One region of the Brenneria sp. L3-3C-1 genome, then DNA from elsewhere that is predicted to be linked to it. Evidence: predicted binding sites of a transcription regulator. Region 1 holds the regulator's gene; each other region holds the start of a gene.

Region 1 (2,207 bases):
CGCCAGCGCACCAACGGTGGTCAGCAACGACATCTTCAGGTCAGTATCCATAGGTGTCTCCTTTGCGCACACAAGTTATCGGAAGAAAGTATTGACCATCTTTGGAAGCTCAGCCCCAACCTCGGGTAAAAAACCGCTTAATGACGATAGCGATTCTTCCATAGTTTGAAAGAAAAATCTTATACCTATGTATCAATAATAGTATAAATTACCGCTTCCACTTTGGTGGCAAATCGGACAAAATCCGCTGTTTAACGACGCGCCGCGTAGTATTCGAAAAATAGTGGTCGAAAAACGTCAACCTTGCCCCTTCAGGTATAACATTCGGCATTCTCCTTCTGAAATCCTGTTTTTTCACTAAGAAAGAGAACGATAAACGCAGGCAAACGATTAACAATATACTTACGACTGTAATAAGTGCGTTCAGGAGTTATTTTTACATGGCAACGATCAAAGATGTGGCGAAACGCGCCGGCGTTTCTACCACAACCGTATCACACGTGATTAATAAAACACGTTTCGTCGCCGAAGAGACCAAGGCTGCCGTACGCGCAGCCATTAAAGAATTACACTATTCGCCCAGCGCCGTCGCCCGCAGTCTTAAAGTTAATCACACTAAATCCATTGGTTTGCTGGCGACGTCAAGTGAAGCTCCCTATTTTGCGGAAATCATAGAAGCCGTTGAAAACAGTTGCTATGCCAAAGGCTATACGCTGATTTTATGTAATTCGCATAACGAGCTTGATAAACAACGCGCCTATCTTTCCATGCTGGCGCAAAAACGCGTCGATGGCTTGCTGGTCATGTGTGCGGAATATCCACCCGAATTGCTCGCCATGCTGGAAAACTATCGCAGCATTCCGATGGTGGTTATGGATTGGGGTCAGGCGCACAGCGATTTTACCGATACCATTATCGATAACGCCTTTGAGGGCGGTTATATGGCGGGCCGTTACCTTATCGAGCGCGGTCATCGGGACATCGGCGCCATCCCCGGCATTCAAGAGCGAAATACCGGCAGCGGGCGCTATCTTGGTTTTTTAAAAGCGTTGAACGACGCCGATATTCAGATTCATGATGAATGGATCGTTCAGGGCGATTTCGAGCCGGAATCCGGCTATAAGGCGATGCACCAAATTCTGGCGCAGAAACACCGGCCGACGGCGGTGTTCTGCGGCGGGGATATTATGGCGATGGGAGCGATCTGCGCCGCCGATGAACTGGGGCTGCGCGTTCCTCAGGATATTTCGGTGATTGGCTACGACAATATCCGCCATGCCCGCTTTTTTACCCCGGCGCTGACCACCATTCATCAGCCCAAAGAACGGCTGGGGCAATCCGCTTTTTCCATGTTGCTGGACCGTATCACCAGCAAGCGTGAAGATGCCCAGGTTATCGAAGTACACCCTACCCTGATTGAGCGCCGTTCCGTTGCCGACGGTCCCTTTCGCGACTATCGACGTTACTCCTGATAACAGACGAATTTCTTATATCACGCGGCAAGATGCTTGATACCAACAACTGCTTCAGTCAATTTATACTTGTACCCCGACTGAAGCAGTCATAAACTATTTATGATTTTTTGTGACAACAATTCTATTTATCACTATCTTTTAGTGTTAAGCGCATAGGGAATGTGCGTTTTTATCTTAAGGATAAGTGCCCCTACGTATTTGCGTACCGGCTTTTCTCTTCAATTTCCTCTGACGATTCAGAGAGTAGACGATGGGCGATCCCCACCGATACCGAGAATAGGTAAAAATTGTCTATGTTTTCCTTGCGGTTTCATCATGAAAGCAAGGTAGGGAGAAGTTATGAGTTCATCATGTATAGAAGATGTGGCGGAGCTTGACCGCCATAACACATCCTGGTTCCAAATTGTGCGGGAAATGCTGGCTATCGCTGATATCAAAATCAACGGTTCCCGCCCTTTCGATATCAAAGTTAAAAATCCTGATTTTTTTAAGCGCGTATTGCGTGAAGGATCATTGGGATTGGGTGAAAGCTATATGGATGGCTGGTGGGAGTGCGAGAGACTAGACATATTTTTTCATCGCGTATTACGCGCCGGATTGGATGAAAAAATCCCCCACCATCTCAAAGATATCTTGCGCATCGCTGCCGCACGGCTGATAAATTTACAATCCAAAAAGCGCGCCTGGATAGTCGGCAAAGAGCACTATGATTTAGGCAACGACTTATTTTCG
Region 2 (2,207 bases), 460 kb from region 1:
ATACTCGAACAGGCAGGGATTGCTTTTCGGATTCTCGGCGCACTGACAGGTAAACAACTGCCCTTTTTCGGTGATGTAAATCGCCTCGCCCGGCGCGACATCACGCAGGAATTCAAAACCCAGCGTATCCAGCGCCACGCTTTCCGACGCCACCATATATTCGCTGCGGCCGTCTTCCAGATCGCGTTTACCGATAACCAGCGGACGGATGCCGTTGGGATCGCGGAAAGCCACCATGCCATGACCGATAATCATGCTCACGCAGGCATAGGCGCCGCGAATTTGCTGGTGCGTCGCCGCAACGGCGGCAAAAATATTGTCGGCTTCCAGAGGATAGTGCTGAAAACGATCCAGCTCTCTGGCAAAAATGTTCAACAGAATTTCAGAATCAGAGGTGGTGTTAACATGACGACGCTCTTGCTCAAACAGCTTTTTACGCAGTTCGTGAGCGTTGGTCAGGTTACCGTTATGCGCCAGGGTGATGCCAAACGGCGAATTAACGTAGAAAGGCTGCGCTTCCGAGGCGCTGGAACTGCCCGCGGTGGGATAACGCACATGCCCGATGCCCATATTGCCTTGTAAACGTTGCATGTGCCGTGCTTCAAACACATCTTTCACCAGGCCGTTGGCCTTGCGCAGGCGAAAGCAGTTCAAGGCGTCAATGGTGATGATGCCTGCGGCATCCTGCCCACGGTGTTGCAACACCGTTAACGCGTCATAAATCGACTGGTTGACCGGCGTAAAACCGGCGATACCGACAATACCGCACATGGTGTCTTTTCCTCATCAGCGCTACCGCAGCTATATATGCTGCGGCAAGAAACTTGACGTGCTTTGCAGGTAGTCAAAAAACCACCTGATAATATAACTGAACTGCGGAATTAACTGGGACTGCTTCCAGTCGGCGCTCTGTGAAAAACCGGTGAAGGTATCCAGAAAGAACAACAGGGCGGAGACGATCAACACACCGCGCAGCGCGCCGAAACAGATGCCCAATACGCGATCGGTGCCCGATAATCCGGTGCGTTCAACCAATGAACCAATCACATAGTTGACAATAGCACCCACAATTAACGTCGCAATAAACAGAATGGCAATAGCGATACCATTACGTACCAGTTCATCGTCAAAACGGGTGAAATACACGGCCAGATAAGCATAGTAATGGCTGGCGACAAAAAACGCACATCCCCAGGTTACCAGCGACAATGCCTCGCGTATAAACCCCCGGATCAGGCTGACCAGAGCCGAAAATCCGATGATGCCAATAATGACGTAATCAACCCAAACCATGAGCTACCCTAATAATGAACGATGCCAACCGCTAAGCCGCCACGTCATCCTGTTCGCGGCGCATTCTAACAGAAAAAGAAAACGTTTGCGTAGCGTATTTCCGTCGATTTCATCAATAGACAATCAAACGAAAAAAGCCGAATCCCCTTAACGCACGCTGTGCGATCTGACCTGACCGCTCAGCCCGCTGAGCCGCTGCAATTCCGCCAGCGAAGACTGCAATTTCTCTTTTGACGCGTCCGGCCCGATATAAATACGGGTAATCTGCCCCGCCACCGGCGTCGCCGGCACGGTATACGCCCGATAGCCGGAAAGGCGCAGCTTGGCGACGATCTCATTAACCTTATCCGCATTCTTCAGCGCGCCGAGCTGTACGATGTAAGCTTGCCCGGCGGGCGCCTGTTCTGCGGTCTGCTTATCCGGCCGGACGTCGGATTTCGGCTCCGGTTTGGGTTTCGGTTCAGGCTTCGGCTTAACCTCCGGTCTTACTTCCGGCTTCGGCTGCGGTTCAGGCCGCGTCTGAACCGGCGGCCGTTCAACCACGGCCGGCGGCGCAGCGACGACGGGCGCATTGGCCGCAGGAGGCGGGCTTTCCGGCGGTTCGGGACTTTCGGCCGCAGGCAACGCGCTCTTATCCTGAATGATGACCTCCTCCCCTTCCGTCGGCTGGTTGGGTAAAGGCTGATTCAGCGCGGGCAACGCGTCCATCTCGTTGCTGTCGCCCGCTTTAGGCACCAACGGGATCGCCGCAAACTCATCTTCATAATGTTTTTTCTTACCGTCCAGCAGGCCGGGCAGCACAATGACGCCCAGCGCAACCAGAATAATCGTGCCGACTAAACGATTCTGAAATTTACTCGCCATACGTTTTCCCCTCATCCCGCGCATCCATAACCTGCGCTACCGTATGAAAA
Region 3 (2,207 bases), on a different contig from region 1:
AACGCAACGGCCTCATCTGCCTGCTCGGCCGGCAGTGCGATAATCATACCCACACCGCAGTTAAAAGTGCGATACATTTCGTGACGGCTGACATTACCGGCCTGTTGCAGCCAGTTAAATACCGCCGGCCACTGCCAGCTTGATTCGTCAATCGCAGCCTGCATGCCTTCCGGCAATACGCGTGGGATATTCTCCCAGAAACCGCCGCCCGTCAGATGAGAAATAGCGTGAATATCCACCTTTTCAATCAGCGACAGAATGGATTTCACATAGATTTTCGTCGGCGCCAGCAGATGGTCGGCCAGTGATTTGCCTTCCAGCGTCACCTGCTCCGGATCGGCTTTGCTGACTTCGAGAATTTTGCGTACCAGCGAGTAGCCGTTTGAATGCGGGCCGCTGGACGCCAGAGCGACCAGCGCGTCGCCTGAGCGCACTTTACTGCCGTCGATGATTTCCGATTTCTCGACCACGCCCACGCAGAAACCGGCGACGTCATAATCTTCGCCGTGGTACATGCCCGGCATTTCCGCCGTTTCGCCGCCCACCAGCGCACAACCGGATTGCTTACAGCCTTCTGCGATACCGGTAATCACGCTGGCCGCGGTGTCGACATCCAACTTGCCCGTTGCGTAGTAATCGAGGAAGAATAAGGGCTCTGCGCCTTGAACGATCAGATCGTTAACGCACATGGCGACCAGATCGATACCAATGGTATCGTGACGTTTAAGGTCCATCGCCAGACGCAGCTTGGTGCCGACTCCGTCAGTGCCGGAAACCAGAATCGGTTCGCGGTATTTTTGCGGTAAGGCGCACAAGGCGCCGAAACCACCCAGGCCTCCCATGACTTCCGGGCGACGGGTCTGTTTCACTACACCTTTGATACGATCCACCAATGCGTTGCCAGCATCAATATCCACGCCTGCGTCTTTATAGCTGAGAGAGGTTTTGTCGGTCACTGCGGAGTCCCCACGGAGGTTACAATTTGTGGTTAAAAACAAGTTATGGTTAACACAATCTGTAGTTCAAAACGATGGTGGTTCAACCATGAAGCGCGCTAATTCTAACAGCGTGAGCAAACGTTTGCGAGCGATGTGTCGCCGGGTTTCCATTTTTCCTTATCGTTGGTAATTTCCCTTGCCGGTTGATCTGGATCAGGCTTAAATCGTATGCGGCTCAGTCAAAAAGCGGTATAATCCGGCGATTTTTTTATGCCGGGCGTCCTGCCTCCACCCTGCGGGCCGCCGCAAGCGGCGTTTTTTTGTCCGTCCACTGCTTAGGGGAGAATAATGATGAAGATCGTCGAGGTGAAACACCCGCTCGTCAAACATAAACTGGGCCTGATGCGTGAGAACGAGATTAGTACAAAACGTTTCCGTGAGTTGGCCTCCGAAGTGGGGAGTTTATTGACCTATGAAGCCACGGCCGATTTAGCCACCGAGAAAGTGACCATTGACGGTTGGTGCGGCCCGGTTGAAGTCGATCAAATCAAGGGCAAAAAAATTACCGTGGTGCCGATCCTGCGCGCCGGTTTGGGAATGATGGACGGCGTGCTGGAAAATGTGCCCAGCGCCCGTATCAGCGTTGTCGGCATCTACCGTAATGAAGAGACGCTGGAGCCGGTGCCGTATTTCCAAAAGCTGGTTTCTAATATTGAAGAACGTATGGCGCTGGTGGTCGACCCGATGCTGGCGACCGGCGGCTCGATGATTGCCACCATCGATCTGCTGAAAAAAGCGGGTTGCCGGAGCATTAAGGTGCTGGTGTTGGTTGCCGCGCCTGAAGGGATTGCGGCGCTGGAAAAAGCCCATCCGGACATAGAACTGTACACGGCGTCGATTGATAAAGGTCTAAATGAGCATGGTTACATCATGCCGGGCCTGGGCGATGCGGGCGATAAAATATTTGGTACGAAATAATAAGCAGCCGACTTAATTAGTCGGCTTTTTTTTTGCGGCGGGCCTTCAGACTCGCCGCTCTGCGGTTCGGCGGAGCCGCATCTGAATAACAACGACACCATGCAGCACGGAACAATGCTGCGCCGCTACCGCGGTGCGGGATAAGTCTGGCTGTAATAACCGGCGCGGGAGTTTGCCCGCAGACCACAAATAGCCATGTTACAGAGGATACAAAGATGACTCGTCGCGCCATCGGGGTAAGTGAACGGCCACCCTTGTTACAAACCATACCGCTGAGCTTCCAACATCTGT
Region 4 (2,207 bases), 560 kb from region 1:
TTTATTGCCGACCTGCATTTAAGTGTTCATGAACCGGCGATCACCGCCGGTTTTCTGCGTTTTTTACGCCGTGACGCCGTGAAGGCCGATGCGCTTTATATTCTGGGCGACCTGTTTGACGCCTGGATCGGCGATGACGATCCGCAACCGCTGCACACGACGATCGCCAACGCTTTGCAGGAGTTACATCAGCAGGGCATTCCCTGTTATTTCGTGCATGGCAACCGCGATTTTCTGCTCGGCAAGCATTTCGCCAAGCGCTGCGGGCTTACGCTGCTGCCCGCCGAAAATGTGCTTGAGCTGTATGGCCGGCGAATCCTTATTTTGCATGGCGATACGCTGTGTACCGACGACCCGGCCTATCAAAAATTTCGTCGCCGGGTACACAACCCGCTGCTACAGCGCCTTTTTCTGCTGCTGCCTTTACGCCTCCGGCTCGCTATCGCTGAAAAAATGCGTTCGGCCAGCCAGCAGGCCAACCGGCATAAAGCGCAGGAAATCATGGACGTGAATCCTGAACAGGTCATCGCACGCCTGCGACATTATCAGGTAAACACCCTGATCCACGGACACACCCATCGTCCGGCCATTCATCAGATCGCGGTTGGCGATTTCAACGCGCAGCGCGCGGTTCTGGGCGCCTGGCACCACCAGGGATCGATGATCAAAGTCACAGAGCAGGGCATCGAACTTATCGCGTTTCCTTTCTGATCCCTTTTCTTACCCGCCGCTTAGCGCAACATGTCTTTTTCGGAGGTACGCAACCGTTTTCCTCACTATGCAGTCGTGATATGCTCTACGCCCTCAACGCCAGAGCGCTGTCGATCTGGCCGACGCGATACCGTCATCCGTGCGTCACGATCATGTAAAATCACAGGAGCTTTACAGGCATGTCATCCAACGTTGCCCCGGCTAAAATCGCCATCGTCATGGGTTCAAAGAGTGACTGGGCCACCATGCAGTTTGCTGCGGAAATCCTCACTACGCTAACTATTCCCTTTCATGTAGAAATCGTCTCTGCCCATCGCACGCCCGATAAATTGTTCAGTTTCGCAGAGCAAGCCGCGCAGAACGGTTTTGAGGTGATTATTGCGGGCGCCGGCGGCGCGGCGCATTTGCCGGGCATGCTGGCGGCCAAGACCCTGGTGCCGGTGCTGGGCGTGCCGGTACAAAGCGCCGCGCTGAGCGGTATCGACAGCCTGTATTCGATTGTGCAGATGCCGCGCGGCATCCCGGTAGGAACATTGGCGATCGGCAAGGCGGGCGCCGCCAATGCCGCGCTGCTGGCGGCGCAGATTCTGGCATTACATGATGGTGCGATCGCAACGCGTTTGGCCGACTGGCGGCAGAGCCAGACCGATGAAGTGTTGTCCAACCCCGATCCGCGGGAGGAAGCATGAAGCCGGTTTGTGTTTTAGGCGATGGTCAGTTGGGGAGAATGTTACGCCAGGCGGGCGAACCATTAGGGATCGCGGTTTACCCTGTCGGGCTGGATGCGGAACCGGAGTCCGTTCCTTTTCAGAACAGCGTCATTACCGCTGAAATCGAGCGCTGGCCGGCAACGGCGCTCACGCGAGAACTCGCGGCGCACGCCGCTTTTGTCAATCGCGATATTTTCCCGCGACTGGCCGATCGTCTGACGCAGAAACAGTTACTTGACTCTCTGAATCTGGCGACCGCCCCCTGGCAACTGCTTGCCAGCGCCGCGGAATGGCCGCAGGTGTTTACCCGGCTTGGCGAATTGGCGATTGTTAAACGTCGCGTCGGCGGTTATGACGGCCGCGGACAATGGCGCCTGCGTGAGGGTGAACACGTCACGTTGCCTGCCGATTGCTATGGCGAATGCATCGTTGAACAAGGCATTAACTTCTCCGGCGAGGTATCGCTGATCGGCGCGCGCAACGTCCACGGAGAATGCGTCTTTTATCCGCTGACGCATAACCTGCATCAGGACGGTATTCTGCGCGCCAGTGTCGCCCTGCCCCAACCCGCGCCGCAGTTGCAGCAGCAGGCGGAGCAAATGCTGTCCGCCATTATGAATGAACTGGGCTACGTGGGCGTTATGGCGATGGAATGCTTCATTGTCGGCGATGGTCTGCTGATTAATGAACTCGCGCCGCGCGTGCACAATAGCGGTCACTGGACGCAAAATGGCGCGTCGATCAGCCAGTTCGAACTGCATCTGCGGGCGATTCTGGATCTGCCGA

The links. The regulator PurR, encoded in region 1, represses purine synthesis genes. The targets are predictions, from matches to a motif close to CANGCAAACGTTTGCNTG.
Region 2: the regulator PurR is predicted to act here: its motif matches at 1,368-1,385, upstream of cvpA (colicin V production protein).
Region 3: the regulator PurR is predicted to act here: its motif matches at 1,070-1,087, upstream of purM (phosphoribosylformylglycinamidine cyclo-ligase).
Region 4: the regulator PurR is predicted to act here: its motif matches at 758-775, upstream of purE (5-(carboxyamino)imidazole ribonucleotide mutase).

What each region holds. Positions count from the first base shown of each region.
Region 1 covers NZ_JAEMHF010000001.1:852,854-855,060, forward strand. Annotated here, with positions in the region: gene JG725_RS03905 (YnhF family membrane protein) at 1-51, opposite strand, end outside; gene purR (HTH-type transcriptional repressor PurR) at 441-1,472, shown strand; gene cfa (cyclopropane fatty acyl phospholipid synthase) at 1,815-2,207, shown strand, end outside.
Region 2 covers NZ_JAEMHF010000001.1:1,311,449-1,313,655, forward strand. Annotated here, with positions in the region: gene purF (amidophosphoribosyltransferase) at 1-771, opposite strand, end outside; gene cvpA (colicin V production protein) at 802-1,293, opposite strand; gene dedD (cell division protein DedD) at 1,441-2,157, opposite strand; gene folC (bifunctional tetrahydrofolate synthase/dihydrofolate synthase) at 2,147-2,207, opposite strand, start outside.
Region 3 covers NZ_JAEMHF010000002.1:245,433-247,639, reverse strand. Annotated here, with positions in the region: gene purM (phosphoribosylformylglycinamidine cyclo-ligase) at 1-956, opposite strand, end outside; gene upp (uracil phosphoribosyltransferase) at 1,290-1,916, shown strand; gene uraA (uracil permease) at 2,132-2,207, shown strand, end outside.
Region 4 covers NZ_JAEMHF010000001.1:1,414,109-1,416,315, forward strand. Annotated here, with positions in the region: gene lpxH (UDP-2,3-diacylglucosamine diphosphatase) at 1-711, shown strand, start outside; gene purE (5-(carboxyamino)imidazole ribonucleotide mutase) at 891-1,400, shown strand; gene purK (5-(carboxyamino)imidazole ribonucleotide synthase) at 1,397-2,207, shown strand, end outside.